3 regions of the Vagococcus coleopterorum genome follow, and region 1 is predicted to be linked to each of the others. Evidence: predicted binding sites of a transcription regulator. Region 1 holds the regulator's gene; each other region holds the start of a gene.
The links. Region 1 encodes NrdR, which represses ribonucleotide reductase genes. Its sites were predicted from a motif close to ACACNATATATNGTGT; they were not measured.
Positions count from the first base shown of each region.

Region 1 (5,959 bases):
TCAACCATGAATACTTTGCCTTAGAAACAGATGAAACGGTTTATGGTAAAGGAGCTAAATTAGCAATACCTGAAGAAACGGTGTTAGCTGATCATTTAGCACGTAAAGCTAAAGCTTTAACTGTTTTAACCCCACAATTAATGGAAAAACTAGCGGATAAAGAACAATCAGATTTATTCTTTGAAATGGAATTACCATTATCAAAAGTCTTAGCTGATATGGAAATTGCAGGGATTACCGTTAATGCTCAACGTCTTCAAGAGATGAAACAAGAGTTTGCGATTCGCTTAGCTGACATTGAAAAAAATATTTTTGAACAAGCAGGCGAAGAATTTAACTTGAATTCACCGAAACAACTGGGCGTAATTTTGTTTGAAAAAATGGGACTACCAGTGATTAAGAAAACGAAAACAGGTTATTCAACAGCGGTTGATGTTTTAGAGCAATTAAAAGAACAAGCACCAATTGTTGAAGATATTTTAACTTACCGTCAGATTGCTAAAATCCAATCGACCTATGTTGAAGGCTTGTTGAAAGTGATTCACCATGATGGCAAAGTTCACACACGTTACGTGCAAACGCTGACGCAAACAGGTCGTTTGAGTTCGGTTGATCCTAACTTGCAAAATATTCCCGTTCGTTTAGAAGAAGGACGTAAGATTCGTCAAGCGTTCATTCCAAGAGATCCTGACTGGCAAATTTTTTCATCGGATTACTCGCAAATTGAATTACGTGTTTTAGCGGATATTGCAAAAGACCAACACATGCAAGATGCCTTTAAAGAAGGACAAGATATTCATACAAGTACAGCAATGCGTGTCTTTGGTGTGCCAACACCAGAAGAGGTGACAGGTAATATTCGTCGTCAGGCAAAAGCGGTAAACTTTGGAATTGTTTATGGCATTAGTGATTATGGTTTATCACAAAACTTGGGAATCAGTCGTCAAGAAGCGCAAACATTTATTGATAAATACTTTGAAAAATATCCTGATATTAAAACTTACATGGAAGAAATTGTTCGCGAAGCGAAAGATAAGGGGTATGTTGAAACCTTATGGCACCGTCGTCGTTATTTACCAGATATCAACGCTCGCAACTTTAACATCCGTTCCTTTGCAGAAAGAACAGCGATTAATACGCCGATTCAAGGTAGCGCCGCAGATATCTTGAAGATAGCAATGATTGAGATGGCGAAGCGTCTTAAGGCAGAAAAAATGGCAGCAACGATGTTATTGCAAGTGCATGATGAGTTAGTTTTTGAAGCACCTAAATCAGAGATACCTAAATTAGAAGCTTTAGTTAAAGAAGTAATGGAGAATGCGGTGTCATTAAGTGTACCGTTGAAAGTCGATAGTAGTACAGGTAACACGTGGTACGAAGCTAAATAAGTCGTTACTCAACTGCTTGTGAGTAACAGGGGAGGAAATTATGCCTGAATTACCAGAAGTAGAAGCAGTCAGAATTGGATTAGAACAATTGGTTTTAAACAAAACAATTCAATCAGTAGATGTCTATTGGCCGCGAATTATTGAAAAGCCAGAAGTTGATGAGTTCAAGCTGATGCTACAGGGTGAAACGATTACGGGGCTAGAACGTCGAGGTAAGTTCTTGATTATCAGGCTGACTCACTATGATTTGATTTCTCATTTGAGGATGGAAGGGAAATATGAATTCAGTGAAGAGTCAGCATCATTACAAAAGCATGCCCATGTTGTTTTTAATTTTCAAGATGGCAGCAGCCTAAGTTATTTAGATGTGCGTAAGTTTGGTCGTATGGCATTAATTGAAAAAGGAACAGCAACTGACTATGCTGGGATAAAAAAACTTGGACCAGAACCGGTTGTTGAAGAATTTTTATTAGACCCGTTTGCAGTCGGTTTGAAAAAATCAGGTAAGGCAATTAAACCGTTATTACTGGAACAAAAATTAGTGACAGGCTTAGGTAATATCTATGTGGATGAGGCGTTATTCCAAGCCCAGATTCATCCGGAACAGCCAGCTGACACATTAACCAAGAAAGAAGTGACGATCCTTCACCAAGCAATTATTGACGTTTTAGGACGTGCGGTTGAAGCAGGAGGAACAACGATTCGAACATATAAAAATGCCTTAGGGGAAGCTGGTAAATTCCAGACAGCTTTGAAAGCTTATGGTCAAACCGGTGAACCTTGTGAGTATTGTGGTGGACCAATTGCTAAGAAGAAAGTGGCTCAACGTGGGACTCATTATTGTCCGAACTGTCAGCAGTTAAAACGTCGCAAGAGTAAAGGAGCAAAGTCATGACAAAAGTTGTTGGTTTAACAGGAGGAATAGCTACCGGAAAGTCAACTGTTAGTCGTTATTTTTCTGAGGTGGGATACCCAGTTATCGATGCGGATATCATCGCTAGAGAAGTGGTTGAACCAGGAGAACCAGGCTTAGCTCAAGTTGTTGCTTATTTTGGAGAGTCTATTTTACTTGAAGATGGTCATTTAAATAGAAAAAGATTAGGCGAAATCATTTTTAATGACAGTGAAAAACGTCGAAAGTTAGATGCTATTTTAGATGATGAAATTCGCGGAGAGATTTCAACGAGAATAGAAGAACAAGTTAAACTGGGAGCGCCTTTAGTTATAGTTGATATTCCACTTTTATATGAAGCTCATTATGATGAGATGATGGATGAAATTATAGTTGTGGGTTTGTCTGAAAAAATACAATTAGAACGGTTGTGTGCTAGAAATAAATTGACTGAAGAAGAGGGCTTAGCTCGTTTAGCCAGTCAGATGCCAATTTCTGAGAAAATCAAGTTAGCTGATGTTATCATTGATAACTCGGGAACGATCCCTGAAACGTATCAACAAATCGATCAATGGTTAGTTAAGAATAAAAAAATAAAACCTTCACATATGTGAAGGTTTTTTATTTTTTCCAAATGTATAAAGCATAGCCAGCCCAAAAAAGTAATAATACAGGGGACAGATAAGTTAATAATGAATAGAGCATTAAAAAGTTGCTGTCAGAAATTCGAGCGATTAGTTGGGATATAAATGGAATGAAGAGAAAAAGGAGGATTGCAATAATAATTAGGATTAGTGACATAGTAATGATTTTATCAATCTTTTCTTGTCGTGACATAGTATTCTCCTTTCAAGTTAAGGGGATATAAACGAAGACAAGGCAAGTGTATCTATTGGGCTTTTAGATGTCAATTAAAACTGAGGGAGAGCAAGTGTAGCAGACTATGTTCCATGAAACAATTGTGATATAATAGTTCTATAATTGGACAAATAATGGAATCGAATTGATAACATTTAAATTGAAAAAGAGGTGAACTGAAATGCAATGTGCAAAATGTCAAAACAATGGCTCTCGAGTAGTCGATAGCCGACCAGCAGATGATGGCCGAGCAATTCGTCGTCGTCGTGAATGTGAAGAGTGTGGCTTCCGTTTTACAACATTTGAAAGAATTGAAGCAGCACCATTATTAGTGATTAAAAAGAATGGTGGTCGTGAAGAATTTAACCGCGATAAAATCTTGCGTGGTCTAATTCGTTCTTCAGAGAAACGTCCTGTTTCGATGGAACAAATGGAACAAATTGTTGATCAAGTAGAGAACAAGGTTCGTTCATTAGGGGAAAATGAAGTGTCAACCAATCTAATTGGTGAATATGTCATGGAAGACTTAGTAAACTTGGATGAAATTTCATACATTCGTTTCGCAAGTGTTTACCGTCAATTTAAAGATATGAGTGTCTTCTTAAAAGAGATGCAAGAGATGTTAGATAAAGCAGAGAAATAGTCATATATAAAAATGGGAAAGGAGGAATAGACATGAATAGTGCTTGGAAGCAATTACATCCACAAGATAGTTTTACGGTAAAATTGTGTCAGGAAATAACGGTTCAAGATGAGCGTGTTTTAAGTTACTTATATCAACCGATTATTGGTATCGAAGCCTTTGGGTTATACCATGCCTTGTTAACCGCCATTGATGATCATGATTTCGATAGTCAAGAAACATTGCACAGTGAATTGTTTAATCAACTTAATCTTGATTTACCTAAAATCTTTAATGCCCGAGTAAAGCTTGAAGGGATTGGTTTGTTGCGTGTTTACGAAAAACAACAAGATAATTTCCGTCACTTTATTTATGAACTTATTCCGCCGTTAGCCCCAACAAATATTTTTAATGATGATGTTTTAAGTTTGTTATTATTAGATGCTGTGGGAGAAAAGCGTTTTGATAAATTAGTCAAACGTTTTGCGATTCCACAATGTCAGCCAACAGGCTATCAAGAGGTAACTCATAAATTTGTGGATGTCTTTCATTTCAAAGGGGAGCAGCTAGCTAGTCATAGCCAACAACTTACCCAAACGAAAGCCCAATTTACTGAAGTGGAGCTAACAAAATTATCACCAGTACGTGATAGCTTTGATTGGGATTACTTTATGAGTTTAATGAATGACTTTTTCTTAAATAAGGAAAAAATGACACAAGAAGTAAAAGATACAATCTATACGTTGCATAATTTATACGGCATCAATGAATTAACGATGCGTGAATTAGTGGAACCAAGTGTCGATTATGTCACTAATGAAATTAAAGTAAATGAGTTGCGTAAAGCGGTCATTGATAAATATCATGGTCGTAAGGAACAGCAAGCAGGTGAAGCCTCACCAGCTTTGGAAGGCTTAACTGATTCTGAGCAATTGATTCGTCGTAAAAATGACATGGTAGCAAAAGGTTATAGTGATGCGGATGTTGAATTTATTTTAGCAACAGAAAGTTATAGTCCGATGATTTACTTAGAATCAATCAAAGATCAAAAACGTGGGTTCATTTCTGATGGGGAACGTTATGCCATTGAAGGCCTAATTAAACGTTCAACATTATCAGATGCGGTGCTTAATGTTTTAATTCATTACATCTTAGTTGTTCAAGGTAAGCCAGATATTAATAAATTCCATGCGGAAACCATTGCCAATGATTGGGCACAAAATCAAATTAGAACGCCGGAAGCGGCATTTGAAAAAATTAAAGAAGTAGCTTCACAACAAGCAAGTAAGCCAAAACAATCTTATTCTAAAAAATCCTATGCTAAAAAAGGAGGTCGTAAAGAAACGACACCTGATTGGGTAGGTCAAACAAACCAAGAAACACGTGTTTCGAAAGAAGCAGAGGATCGTTTGAAAGAACGAATTAAAAAATTACGTGAACAGTCAAAGGAGGGTGACGCCTAATGGAACATGTTGGAGATGAAATGACAAAAGTTTTGAATAAAAACAATTGGAATGAACGCCTAGATGAATTAGTTAAAGAAGTGCTTGCTGATCCAGATGTAGCGGCCTTTATTTCAGAACATCAAGATGAATTAACCGATGAAGCGATTCATAAAAGCTACGCTAAAATGTATGAATACGTTCAAGAAAAACGTAAATTCAAATTGAACGAACCAAATATGATTGCCCCAGGGTATGAGCCTAAACTGTTTATGAACTTCCACTTTATTGATGTGACGTATGTCCCAACGGAAGAGTTATTACAAAAACAAGCGGAGCAATCACTACGTAATCGTGTGAAGGCTATTGGTATGCAGAAAGATATTCGTGAAGCCACATTAGAAAGTTACGAACCAACTGTTGAGCGTGAAGAAGCCTTAACAGCAGCTTTAGAATTTATCGAAGAGTATCCTAAAAATCCTAAAGCGTTCCATAAAGGTCTTTATTTACAAGGGTCTTATGGAGTTGGTAAAACTTATTTACTAGCCGTTATTGCCAATGAATTAGCTAAACAAGGGATTCAATCAACTTTGCTAAACTTCTCAGAGTTTGCTGTTGAAATGAAACGAGCTATTGCTACAAATACTACGGGTGATAAAGTCGATGCAATCAAGAAGTCACCAGTCTTAATGATTGATGATATTGGAGCAGACTTTATGGGCTCTTGGATTCGTGATGATATTTTAGGAGTTATCCT
Region 1 covers NZ_CP049886.1:964,403-970,361, forward strand. Annotated here, with positions in the region: gene polA (DNA polymerase I) at 1-1,388, shown strand, start outside; gene mutM (DNA-formamidopyrimidine glycosylase) at 1,429-2,283, shown strand; gene coaE (dephospho-CoA kinase) at 2,280-2,894, shown strand; gene nrdR (transcriptional regulator NrdR) at 3,320-3,781, shown strand; gene G7081_RS04805 (replication initiation and membrane attachment family protein) at 3,814-5,223, shown strand; gene dnaI (primosomal protein DnaI) at 5,223-5,959, shown strand, end outside.

Region 2 (5,959 bases), 730 kb from region 1:
GCAATAAAAGGTGAGCCTAGGCTCACCTTTTAATCTCTTAAATGTTTCACTCTTGAGGCAATTTCTTGATGACGACCATGGACCATTGGACGAGCTTGTGGGTTACCTAAATACCCACACGTTCTCTTCACCACATCACAGGTTTTTGGATCGTTATTCCCACAACTTGGACATTCAAATCCGCGTTCTGTCGGATTGAAGTCTCCCTCGAATCCGCACTTGTAGCAATGATCAATCGGGGCATTCGTTCCTAAATAACCGATTTTATCATACGAATAATCCCACACTGCTTCTAACGCTTTCGGGTTTTGTTGCAAGACTGGATATTCACAATAGTGAATAAACCCACCTGAACAAAATTCCGGATAATCTTTTTCAAAATCTAACTTCTCAAATGGTGTTGGTTTCTTGCGCACATCATAATGGAAGCTGTTAGTATAATAATCTTTATCGGTAATATCTTGAATCGAACCAAATTTTTCTTTATCTAAACGACAGAACCGATCTGTTAAACTCTCACTTGGTGTTGAGTAGACACTAAAATGGTAGCCATACTGATCACTCCACGCATCAACTGCAGATTTCAACTCATTCATAATCGCTAGTGTAAACATCTTAGCTTCTGGTTTAGATTCCCAGTTTCCGCCGTAAAAGGCAGTCGCCACTTCATATAAACCAATATACCCTAATGAAACAGTCGCACGTTTATTCTTAAATAAATCGTCTACGTTGCCACCTTTAGCTAATCGTTCACCAAATGCACCATACATATAAAGAATCGGAGCATTTTCCGGCGCAGCCTCTTTACATCGTTCGACGCGGTAGACCAAGGCATCTTTAGCAATTTGCATGCGTTCAGCTAAACCATACCAGAATTTTTCAATACTGCCGTTTGCTTCTAAAGCAATACGTGGCAAGTTCATTGTCACCACACCTAAGTTCATACGTCCCGAGTTGACTTCAACTCCATTTTCATCCTGCCATCCTTGTAAGAACGAACGGCAGCCCATTGGCGCTTTGAAACTACCCGTTAATTCAACAATTTTATCATAGTTTAAAACATCTGGATACATGCGTTTTGTTGAACATTCTAACGCCAATTGTTTCACGTCGTAGTTTGGATCTTCCGGCTGTGAATTTAAGCCTTTTTTGATTGAGAAAATCAATTTGGGGAAAATGGCTGTACGATGTTCTTGCCCTAATCCTTCGATTCTAATTTGTAAAATAGCTTTTTGAATTTCTCGTTCAAACCAGCTTTCACCTAACCCAAAACCAAATGACGTAAACGGTGTTTGCCCATTTGATGTAAATAGCGTGTTGATTTCATACTCTAAACTTTGCATTGAGTCATAAATATCTTTTTGTGTTTTTTCTTTCGCATAATCATCATGCTTGGATTCATCATCAATCCATTTTTTAGCATCACGCAGATGCTTGCGATAATTTTCTTCGGCATAAGGCGCTAATAATTCATCAATTCTATCTGCTGAACACCCACCATATTGACTTGAAGCCACGTTAGCAATAATTTGCGAAATTTGTGCCGCAGCTGTTTGAATCGATTTAGGTGATTCAACTTCTGCATTTCCAATTTTGAAACCATCGCGTAGCATGCTTTCAAAGTCAATCAAACAACAGTTAGTCATTGGTGTATATGGGTGATAATCTAAATCATGGTAATGAATATCCCCTTTTTGATGAGCGTTTGATACATGTTCCGGCAACATTTTTAATCCAATTGATTTACCCACAATACCTGCGGTTAAATCTCGTTGCGTGTTGAAAACATCACTATCTTTATTAGCATTTTCATTTACTACTGTTTGATCTTTAGCTAATAATTTTCCAATTGTGTAATTAATATCTGTCGCTTGCGTCCGTTCAAAGTCACGATTTGTACGATAATTAATATACGCTTGTGCTAATTCTAGTTCATGTTCTTGTAGTAGAATGTGTTCCACGACGTTTTGAATTTCATAGATTTTAACGTCTTGGTGAAAACGAGACGTTAATTCTTCAGAAATTAATTCTACTAGATGTGAAATACGTTCCTCATCTGCTACTTCTTTTTGATCTGCTTTGATTAAAGCATTATGAATTTTTGACATATCAAAATCGACAGCACGTCCATCACGTTTGATGACGCGGATGCGGTTTAATTGGGTTGGAAAAGCTACTATTTTATCCTTTGACATCCTTGTTCACTCCTTCATTTGCTTTCTCTATTATTCTAACCTAGAACAACGAAGTTAACAACTAGATAATGTGTTATATGTGTACTTTTTAATTAATACACACCATATATAGTTTGTTCCGTGGGAGAATCCTGTTGTAAGAACCTATTACACAACAAAAAAACACCTTTCTTAAGAGGCGTTTTTATTCCTTTATAATAAAGTCACACTACTCTTACTATCATGCCATAGTTCTTCTGGAGTATAATGATCATTTTCGTTAATCGTGACTGTCCCATCAGGTTTGATATCAATCTCACAACCTATCCACATGGTGGTTGGATTAACCAATAAGTTTTTACGTTTGCCTTTTCCTTTACTAACAGAAAAAGCATCTTTCATATTAGAAATATAATGCGTTTGAAGATATTTTATTTCACCATTATCAAATTCTATTTTTAAGATATTTGCAGCATTTTCAACCTTTAACGCTTTAGGCACTTTTTTATCCACCAACACTCACCCTTTCTAAAAATATGACCTTACTACTGTTTATTATACGCTCTTTAGTATCTTTAACAACAAAAAAAGATGCTACTCAAATGAGTAGCATCTTTAAATTTAATTATTTAGCAAGAGCTTTTTTAGCTTCTTCTGCAAGAGAAGTGAATGCAGCCGCATCGTTAACTGCTAAGTCAGCTAACATTTTACGGTTGATATCGATTTCAGCTAATTTTAAGCCGTGCATCATTTTGCTGTAGCTTAAGCCATTCATACGAGCAGCAGCGTTGATACGCGCGATCCATAATTTACGGAAATCACGTTTTTTCTGACGACGATCTCTGTAAGCATAGCTGTAAGATTTCATCACTTGTTCTTTCGCTGTTCTGAATAATGTATGTTTTGATCCGTAGTAACCTTTCGCTAACTTAAGCGTCTTTTTACGACGTTGACGGGTAGTACTTCCACCTTTGACACGTGCCATATGGTTATTCCTCCTTGAATTATCTCTAATAATTAGTTATTTGTTTGATATTGCTAGTTAAAACTATTTTTTCAAAGCGTATAATTGTTGACGGATACGTTTGTAATCGCCTTTTGAAACCATTGACGCTTTACGTAATTGACGACGTTGTTTTTTAGTTTTCCCGTGGAAACGGTGACTAGTGAAGGCACGGAATCTTTTTAGTCCGCCACCACCTGTACGTTTTACACGTTTAGCTAAACCGCGGTGTGTTTTTTGTTTTGGCATCTTTATTTCCTCCTCAAAATCTTTTTACTTTTCTGTTTTTGGTGCTAGCATTAGAAACATGCTTCTGCCGTCCATTTTTGGTTTTTGCTCAATGTCGGCTAGATCTTTAATTTCATCTGCAAAGCGCATCAAGACATCCTGACCAATTTGCTTATGAGTAATAGCACGTCCTCTGAAACGGATAGAAGCTTTCACTTTATCGCCTTTTTCTAAGAACTTACGTGCTTGACGTAATTTAGTATTAAAATCATTAGAGTCAATCGTTGGACTTAATCTAACTTCCTTAACATTGATTACTTTTTGATTTTTACGTGCTTCACGTTGTTTCTTCTGTTGTTCAAAACGATATTTACCATGGTCCATAATACGTGCAACCGGTGGTTTCGCATTTGGTGATACAACAACTAAGTCTAAGTTAGCATCTTCCGCCATTTGTAAGGCTTCAGCTTTAGTTTTAACACCAATTTGTTCGCCAGAATCTGAAATCAAGCGTAATTCACGTGCACGAATGCCGTCGTTTACCATCATATCTTTTGCTATGGTCATTCACCTCTCTTTTAATTACTTGGAGTATTAAACAAAAAAAGAAGCCCTCTTTATGAAGACTCCCGCAATCCTTTTATTCCTTTGGCAAACCAAAGTTCAAAAAAATATCTAGCCCAGAGATTACTATCTACTAAGGCGAGAAGCGGGTGCTTCTGCTTAATTCTCAACTTCATAAGTATAGCAAGTTCCAAAGGGTTCGTCAATACTATAAATCAAAAAAAGAACCAGCTTTACTGATTCTTTTTATTTAACATTCTCTCAACAACGCGTTTAGTTGCATAACCATCTTCAAGACTTGTAAATTGATCCCCAAACCCTTTTGAAACTTTTTGTTCATCTGAGTTCTTGATAGCTTTGATCAATTCGTCCTCTGTTTGCACAATCGGACCTGGTGCATCTTTTTCAAAATCAAAATAAAATCCTCGCAAATCATTTTTGTATTCTTCCAAATCGTAACAATAAAAAATCATTGGACGTTTTAGAATAGCATAATCGAAGAACACACTTGAATAATCTGTAATCAATAGATCGCTGATTAAGTATAATTCACTAATCTCATTATATGAAGAAACATTTTTTATAAACGAGTTATCTTCACTAATATCATTTGTCGTTAAAACTAAATAATGAAGACGGAAGATAATATAATAATCATCACCTATTTCCTCTTGCATTCGCTGTAAATCTAGCTCTAGCTCATAATGTTTATAATCTCGCCATGTTGGTGCATATAAAATAATTTTTTTGTCTAATGGAAGTCCTAATTTTTGTTTAATCTCATCAATGTGTTCTTGATTGTTAGATGTTGTTAAATAATCATTACGTGGATACCCAGTTTCTAACATTGCATTGTTAAAATTGAAACAACGCTTGAAAATTTCTGTTGAATATTTATTTGGTGAAATCATATAATCCCAGCGGTCTGATTCTAACGAGAAGGCCTCTTTATACGGAATCGGCCTGTTCCATCTATCAGGTATGTTTTCATCATCCATATCAATTGCTAGTTTTTTTAAAGGGGTACCATGCCATGTTTGTAAATAAATCGTATCTGATGGCTTCGTAACCCAAAGAGGAACACGGCTATTTGTAACCCAGTATTTTGATTTCGCAATAATGTATAACCCTTTTATTGAAATTTTCGGTACAGTATTTAGCCCCAAATCATCAAATTTTGAAAAAAAACGACTGTCCATCCCCCAATAACACTTATACTCTGGATACTCTTTATTTATATACTCATAAATAGCTCTTGGATTATCACTATATTGACGACCTAAAAAACTTTCAAAATAAATCATGTTGTCATCACGATTTAAACATTTTGAAAATAGCCAGGATAGAAATTGCACTATTTTTCTTTTAAATTTTATTGAATATTTACGATATTTATTTTTAATTGCACTCATTACTTCGCCTCCTAAATCACTCCTAACAATAATATCACTTAGCACTTGATTTCTCAATTCTAAAAAAAGCCCCTATCATTGATAGGGGCTTTAATACCTATTTACTTTCTTCTGGTTTTGCTTCAACTTTTGGTTCTGGTTTCGGCATTAACTCTTTGCGAGATGCGTTAACACGACCTTGTTTATCGATTTCAGTGATCTTAACTTTAATCACGTCACCTTCTTTAACAACATCTTCAGTGTTAGCAACACGTTCATGGGCTAATTGAGAAATGTGAACTAAAGCATCTTTCCCTTTGAACAAGTTAACGAAAGCTCCAAATTTTTCAACGCGAACTACCTTAGCTTCGTAAACTTCACCGACTTTAGCTTCTTTTGTTAATTCTTCGATGATTTCGATCGCACGTTTAATCATTGCAGCATCTTCAGAAGCTATGCTAACTTTACCATCTTGATCAATATCAATCTTAACACCTGTTTCATCAATGATACCGTTAATTGTGTCGCCACCTTTACCGATAACTGCTTTGATTTTATTAGGGTCAATTTGAATCATTTCAATCTTAGGTGCATATTGG
Region 2 covers NZ_CP049886.1:238,187-244,145, forward strand. Annotated here, with positions in the region: gene nrdD (anaerobic ribonucleoside-triphosphate reductase) at 30-2,195, opposite strand; gene G7081_RS01150 (hypothetical protein) at 2,388-2,687, opposite strand; gene rplT (50S ribosomal protein L20) at 2,800-3,159, opposite strand; gene rpmI (50S ribosomal protein L35) at 3,223-3,426, opposite strand; gene infC (translation initiation factor IF-3) at 3,451-3,972, opposite strand; gene G7081_RS01170 (CDP-glycerol glycerophosphotransferase family protein) at 4,203-5,381, opposite strand; gene pnp (polyribonucleotide nucleotidyltransferase) at 5,479-5,959, opposite strand, start outside.
Region 2: nrdD (anaerobic ribonucleoside-triphosphate reductase) is a predicted target of NrdR. The motif match lies at 2,295-2,310, and genes of this name have one in related genera.

Region 3 (5,959 bases), 750 kb from region 1:
TTAATTTTCTTATTAGCTGGAATCTTTACTGGATTAGCAAAAGAAATGGGATCAATTGAAGCAACTGTCAACGCTGGTCTGCATTATTTACCTGCTAGTTTACTAGCGCCAGGTTTATTTATCATTACAAGTTTCGTCTCATTATCAATTGGTAGTTGTATGGCGACAATTGCTGCACTAACTCCTATTGGTATGATGTTAAGTGAACAAGCTGGTTTACCACTAGGACTTTGCATTGCAACTGTTTTAGGGGGAGCAATGTTTGGGGATAACTTATCAAATATCTCAGACAGTACTATTGCAGCTGTCCAAACTCAAAAAGCAAATACTAAAGAAAAATTTATGATGAACATCAAATTAGTCGTACCTGGATTTATCATCACATTAGTAGCATTATTCCTATTAACAATGAATACGACTGATTACACAGGAACCACTGATGCTATTGAATGGTTGAAAATTTTACCTTATGTTTTAATTATTGTTTTATCATTAACTCGTCTAAATATTATTGCTTCATTAATTATTGGTATTATCTCAGCTTGGTGTATCGGGTTCTTCCAAGGTGACTTTAACTTTATCGATTCTTTAGGTGTTATGAGTCAAGGTATGATTTCGATGGAAGATATTGCTATCATTGCTATTTTAATGAGTGGCTTAAGTGGCTTGATGGAAGCTTTCGGTGGCGTTGATTACTTAGTAGCTAAGTTTGATAAAAACTTCAAATCAACTAAGAGCACTGAGTTCGGCATTTTACTATTGAGCACCATCGTTATGGCATGTATCACAATCAATACTGTTACTGTTTTAGTTGCTGGACCAATCGCTAACAAAATCAGTGAACGTAACAACCTTGACCGTAACTGGGTTGCTTCAATTCTAGATATGAGTTCTGCTGCTTTACAAGCATTTTTACCGAACAGTGCTGCTTTACTTGTGATTGCCAGTGCTGCTAATATCTCTGTTTTCAAAGTTATTCCATACAGTATCTACGGCATTGTCACATTTATCACTTTGATTATTGTAGTCTTATGGAAACCTAAATTTTTAAAAATAAAAACAGCTAACTAAGTTAGCTGTTTTTTTCTTTATTCTATTTTATCTTGCAAGGCTGAAGCCACGTCCTAAAACTTCTTGGGCTGGCATCACTGTTAAGAAACTCGTACTATCAATTTCTAAGACACATTCACTAACTGCATGGTATTTATTTTCTGGAATAACACACATCAGCATCTCTTTTTCATTTTTATCAAAGCCACCAGTAATCGGAATTCTAGTGACACCGACTTCCATTTTACTTAATAAGGCTGCTTCAACTTCTGTCATTTTATCGGAAATAATTAAAATATTTTTCGATGGTTTACCACCTACTTGAACTAAATCAATTACTCGACTAATCACAAATAAACAAATTAAGGCGAATAAAACTTTGTCGAAATTAAATACGAATCCCGCACTTAAAATTATAATGCCATCAATTAAAAATACTGCAATACCTAAAGGGATTTTAGCAAACTTATTAATGACTTGGGCAATTGTCGCCGTTCCCCCTGTTGAAGCATTCCCTCTAAAAACTAAACCTAATCCTAGGCCTGCCAAGACACCTCCAAAGATACTTGATAGAATTGGATCACTCGTTAATGGCGGTAAGAAACTTGTTAGCCCTACAAAGAACGGATAAATCAAACTACCTAAAATTGTTTTCATCCCAACTTCTTTACCAAGTGCCACAAAACTCAAAATTAATAAAGGAATATTAATCGCATATAAAGTCAGCGCTAAGCTCGAATGAAATTTCTTTTCTAAAATAATAGCTAAACCGTTCGCGCCACCAGCTACTAATTGATTCGGACTTAATACTAAATTAATCGCTAACGCTAAAAATAGTGATCCTACCATTAAATAGCCTAAATCCATCCAGCGATCTTTTGTCATCATTTGTTTCAAACCTAATCTCCTACTTTCTAAATCATAAAATCAACATAAAAAACAGTTTAACTTATTTTTAACAATAAAACAAAAAGAACATTGGATAAACACCAATGTTCTTTTCTGTTCACTTAATTATTATTCTAGATATTAGGCGCTTGACCTAACTTCGCTGTTAACATCCAGATTTGTTTTTCCACCGTTCCTTTAAAGTCGATAAACATATCTTCTGTTACGTTATCGCCTTCTTCACCTGCGATTTCAATACCTTGGGCATATAACCCTTGTAAGTAACGGTATCCTGCAACTAACTCTTCCATGCGAGTTGTCATGTCTGTTTTATATGTCCCTGGTTTTTCGACCAGTTTAGTTTCTTCAGCAAATTCTTTTAATGTTGAGAATGGCGCTCCCCCAATAGTGATTAAGCGTTCGGCCACCTCATCTAATTGATCGTTAATGCCATCCATGAATTCATCCATTTTTGGATGTAGGGTTAAGAACTCTTCCCCTCTCATGTACCAGTGTGTTTGATGAATCATTACTGAAAATTGACTTAAATCCGCCACCGCTTGATTTAAAACGACTTGTGTTTTTTCATATGCCATAATAATTTCCTCCTTCTTCATCTATAACCCTATTATACCCCTTAATTATAATTATTACAATCTAGATGCTCGTACAAAAAGAGACAGCGCCAATCGTTTTCTAAATGCTTGCGCACCAACATTTGACCTGCCTCGTGGGTTTGGCACCCATGGGTTGTGGGGGGTTCGAACCCTCGACCCACGGATTAAGAGTCCGTTGCTCTACCAACTGAGCTAACAACCCGACTACGCCTTTATTTTAGCACTTTCCAGACTGTTTCGCAATGATTTTTCAAATCACTTCCTACTATATATAGTGTTTGATTGGCAGTAAATAAATTTAACAACAAGTTAGTTCGGCCATTTTCTAACCGAGTTATTTCATTCACATTATTTTTTAATTTTATAAAAAAAAAATTCAAAAAATATCGATTATGAAAACACCTATGAAACCTTGAAATATCAATCTTGTGAAAATCATACAAATACAATTTGTAGTATTACATAAAAAAAACACACAATATGTTGTGTGTTCGTGTTGACTTTTTTGTGTGAGCTAGTATACTAAATATAGAAATCAAGACGGAGGTAAAGACACAATGAACATCACATTATACACTAAAGATAACTGCCCTCAATGTAAGATGACTAAGCGTTTTTTAACAGATAAAAACGTTTCTTATAACGAAGTCAACATAGACAACGAACCACAATATGTAGATTGGCTAAAAGACAACGGTTACCGTAGCGTACCAGTTGTAACAGCTAATGAAAATGTTTCAATTGTTGGTTTTAGACCAGATCAATTACGTGGACTAGCTTAAACTACTATATATAGTAGCACTAAATATAAACATCTAAATCGTTCCTACTTCGGACCCGTACATCACTCCTAGGTAGTGAACGATTTTTCTTAGCTCTTAGAGCATATTAACAATAGAAAGTAGGGACTAGACGTGAGTTTAAAAAATTTAACAGATGTTAGTTATTTCAAACTTAACAATGAAATCAACCGTCCAATCGATGGTCAAATTCCATTGCACAAAGATAAAGAAGCTTTAGATGCCTTCTTTAAAGAAAACGTTGAACCATGTACGATGACATTTGCTTCAACAGAAGAAAAAATCAACTATTTAATGGAACATGATTTTATCGAGACAGAATTCATTGGTAAATATTCAATGACCTTTATCGATGAGTTATATACGTTCTTAGCTGAGCAAAACTTCCAATTTAAATCATTTATGGCAGCGTATAAATTCTATTCACAATATGCTCTTAAAAATAACGAGGGTACAATGTACTTAGAACGTTACGAAGATCGTGTCGCTTTCAACGCGCTTTACTTCGCTGACGGTAATGAAGAACTAGCTTTAGCAATTGCTGACGAAATGATTCACCAACGTTATCAACCAGCTACTCCTTCATTCTTAAACGCTGGTCGTAAACGCCGTGGAGAATTAGTATCATGTTTCTTATTACAAGTAACTGATGACATGAACAGTATCGGACGCGCTATCAATAGTGCCCTACAATTATCACGTATCGGTGGTGGTGTTGGGATTTCATTAAACAACTTGCGTGAAGCCGGTGCCCCTATCAAAGGATACGAAGGTGCAGCCAGCGGTGTTGTTCCAGTTATGAAATTATTCGAAGATAGCTTTAGCTACAGTAACCAATTAGGTCAACGTCAAGGTGCTGGTGTTGTTTACTTAAACGTCTTCCACCCAGATATCGAAATGTTCCTATCAACTAAGAAAGAAAACGCTGATGAAAAAATCCGTGTTAAAACTCTTTCTTTAGGATTAAACGTTCCTGATAAATTTTATGAATTAGCTCGTAACAACGAAGATATGTACTTATTCAGCCCATATAGTGTTGAAAAAGAATATGGCGTGCCATTCTCTTATATCGATATCACAGCTGAATACGATAACTTAGTTGCTAATGATAAGATTCGTAAAACAAAAATTAAAGCCCGTGATTTAGAAAATGAAATTAGTAAATTACAACAAGAATCAGGTTATCCATACATCATTAACATCGATGAAGCTAACCGCCAAAATCCTGTTGATGGCAAAATCATCATGAGTAACTTATGTTCTGAAATCCTACAAATTCAAGAGCCATCTGTTATTAATGACACGCAAGGCTATGATGTTTTAGGAACAGATATTAGTTGTAACCTTGGTTCAACTAATATCCCAAACTTGATGAACAGTACCGACTTTGGTAAATCAGTTCGCACAATGACGCGTGCTTTAACATTTGTCACAGATGCTTCAAGCATTGATGTTGTCCCTTCTATTAAAAACGGTAATGACTTAAACCACACAATCGGTTTAGGTGCTATGGGGTTACATTCTTACTTTGCTAAAAACCAAATGGAATACGGTTCAGAAGAGTCAATTGACTTCACTAACATCTATTTCATGTTATTAAACTACTGGACTTTAGTTGAAAGTAACAATATGGCTAAAGAACGTCAAACAACTTTCAATAACTTTGAAAAATCGGATTACGCTAATGGAACTTATTTCGATAAATATATCGAAGGTGATTTCCAACCGCAATTTGATAAAGTCAAAGATTTATTCAAAGACATCTCCGTGCCAACACAAGAAGATTGGAAAAACTTACGTGATGCCGTTGCCAAAGATGGTTTGTACCACCAAAACCGTTTAGCTGTTGCTCCAAATGGATCAATTTCTTACATCAATGACACAAGTGCAAGTATCCACCCAATTACGCGTTTAATCGAAGAACGTCAAGAGAAGAAAATTGGTAAAATTTATTACCCAGCGCCATATTTAAACAACGAGACGATGCCTTTCTACAAATCAGCTTATGATATGGATATGCGTAAAGTCATTGATGTTTATGCTACAGCACAACAACATATTGACCAAGGAATGAGCTTAACATTATTTATGCGTTCTGATATTCCTGAAGGTTTATATGAATGGAAAACTGAAACAACAAAACAAACAACACGTGACCTAAACATTTTACGTCACTATGCTTTCCACAAAGGTGTAAAATCGATTTACTACATCCGTACCTTTACAGATGACGATGAAGAAATCGGTAGTAACTCTTGTGAAAGCTGTGTTATTTAGGGAGGAACGTTAAAAATGAGTAAAACTTACTATGAAGCCATAAACTGGAATAGTATTGAAGATATGATTGATAAATCAACTTGGGAAAAACTAACAGAACAGTTTTGGTTAGACACTCGTATTCCGTTATCTAACGATTTAGATGACTGGCGTTCTTTATCTGACCTAGAAAAACAAACAGTCGGTTATGTATTCGGTGGTTTAACACTACTGGATACAATCCAATCTGAATCTGCTATTGATGCCATTCGTCCTGATGCTCGTACACCTCACGAAGAAGCGGTTATCAATAACATTCAATTCATGGAATCAGTTCATGCTAAAAGT
Region 3 covers NZ_CP049886.1:217,546-223,504, forward strand. Annotated here, with positions in the region: gene G7081_RS01035 (Na+/H+ antiporter NhaC family protein) at 1-1,071, shown strand, start outside; gene G7081_RS01040 (YitT family protein) at 1,099-1,947, opposite strand; gene G7081_RS01045 (Dps family protein) at 2,073-2,534, opposite strand; tRNA gene G7081_RS01050 (tRNA-Lys) at 2,685-2,757, opposite strand; gene nrdH (glutaredoxin-like protein NrdH) at 3,113-3,337, shown strand; gene nrdE (class 1b ribonucleoside-diphosphate reductase subunit alpha) at 3,470-5,632, shown strand; gene nrdF (class 1b ribonucleoside-diphosphate reductase subunit beta) at 5,648-5,959, shown strand, end outside.
Region 3: nrdH (glutaredoxin-like protein NrdH) is a predicted target of NrdR. The motif match lies at 3,029-3,044, and genes of this name have one in related genera.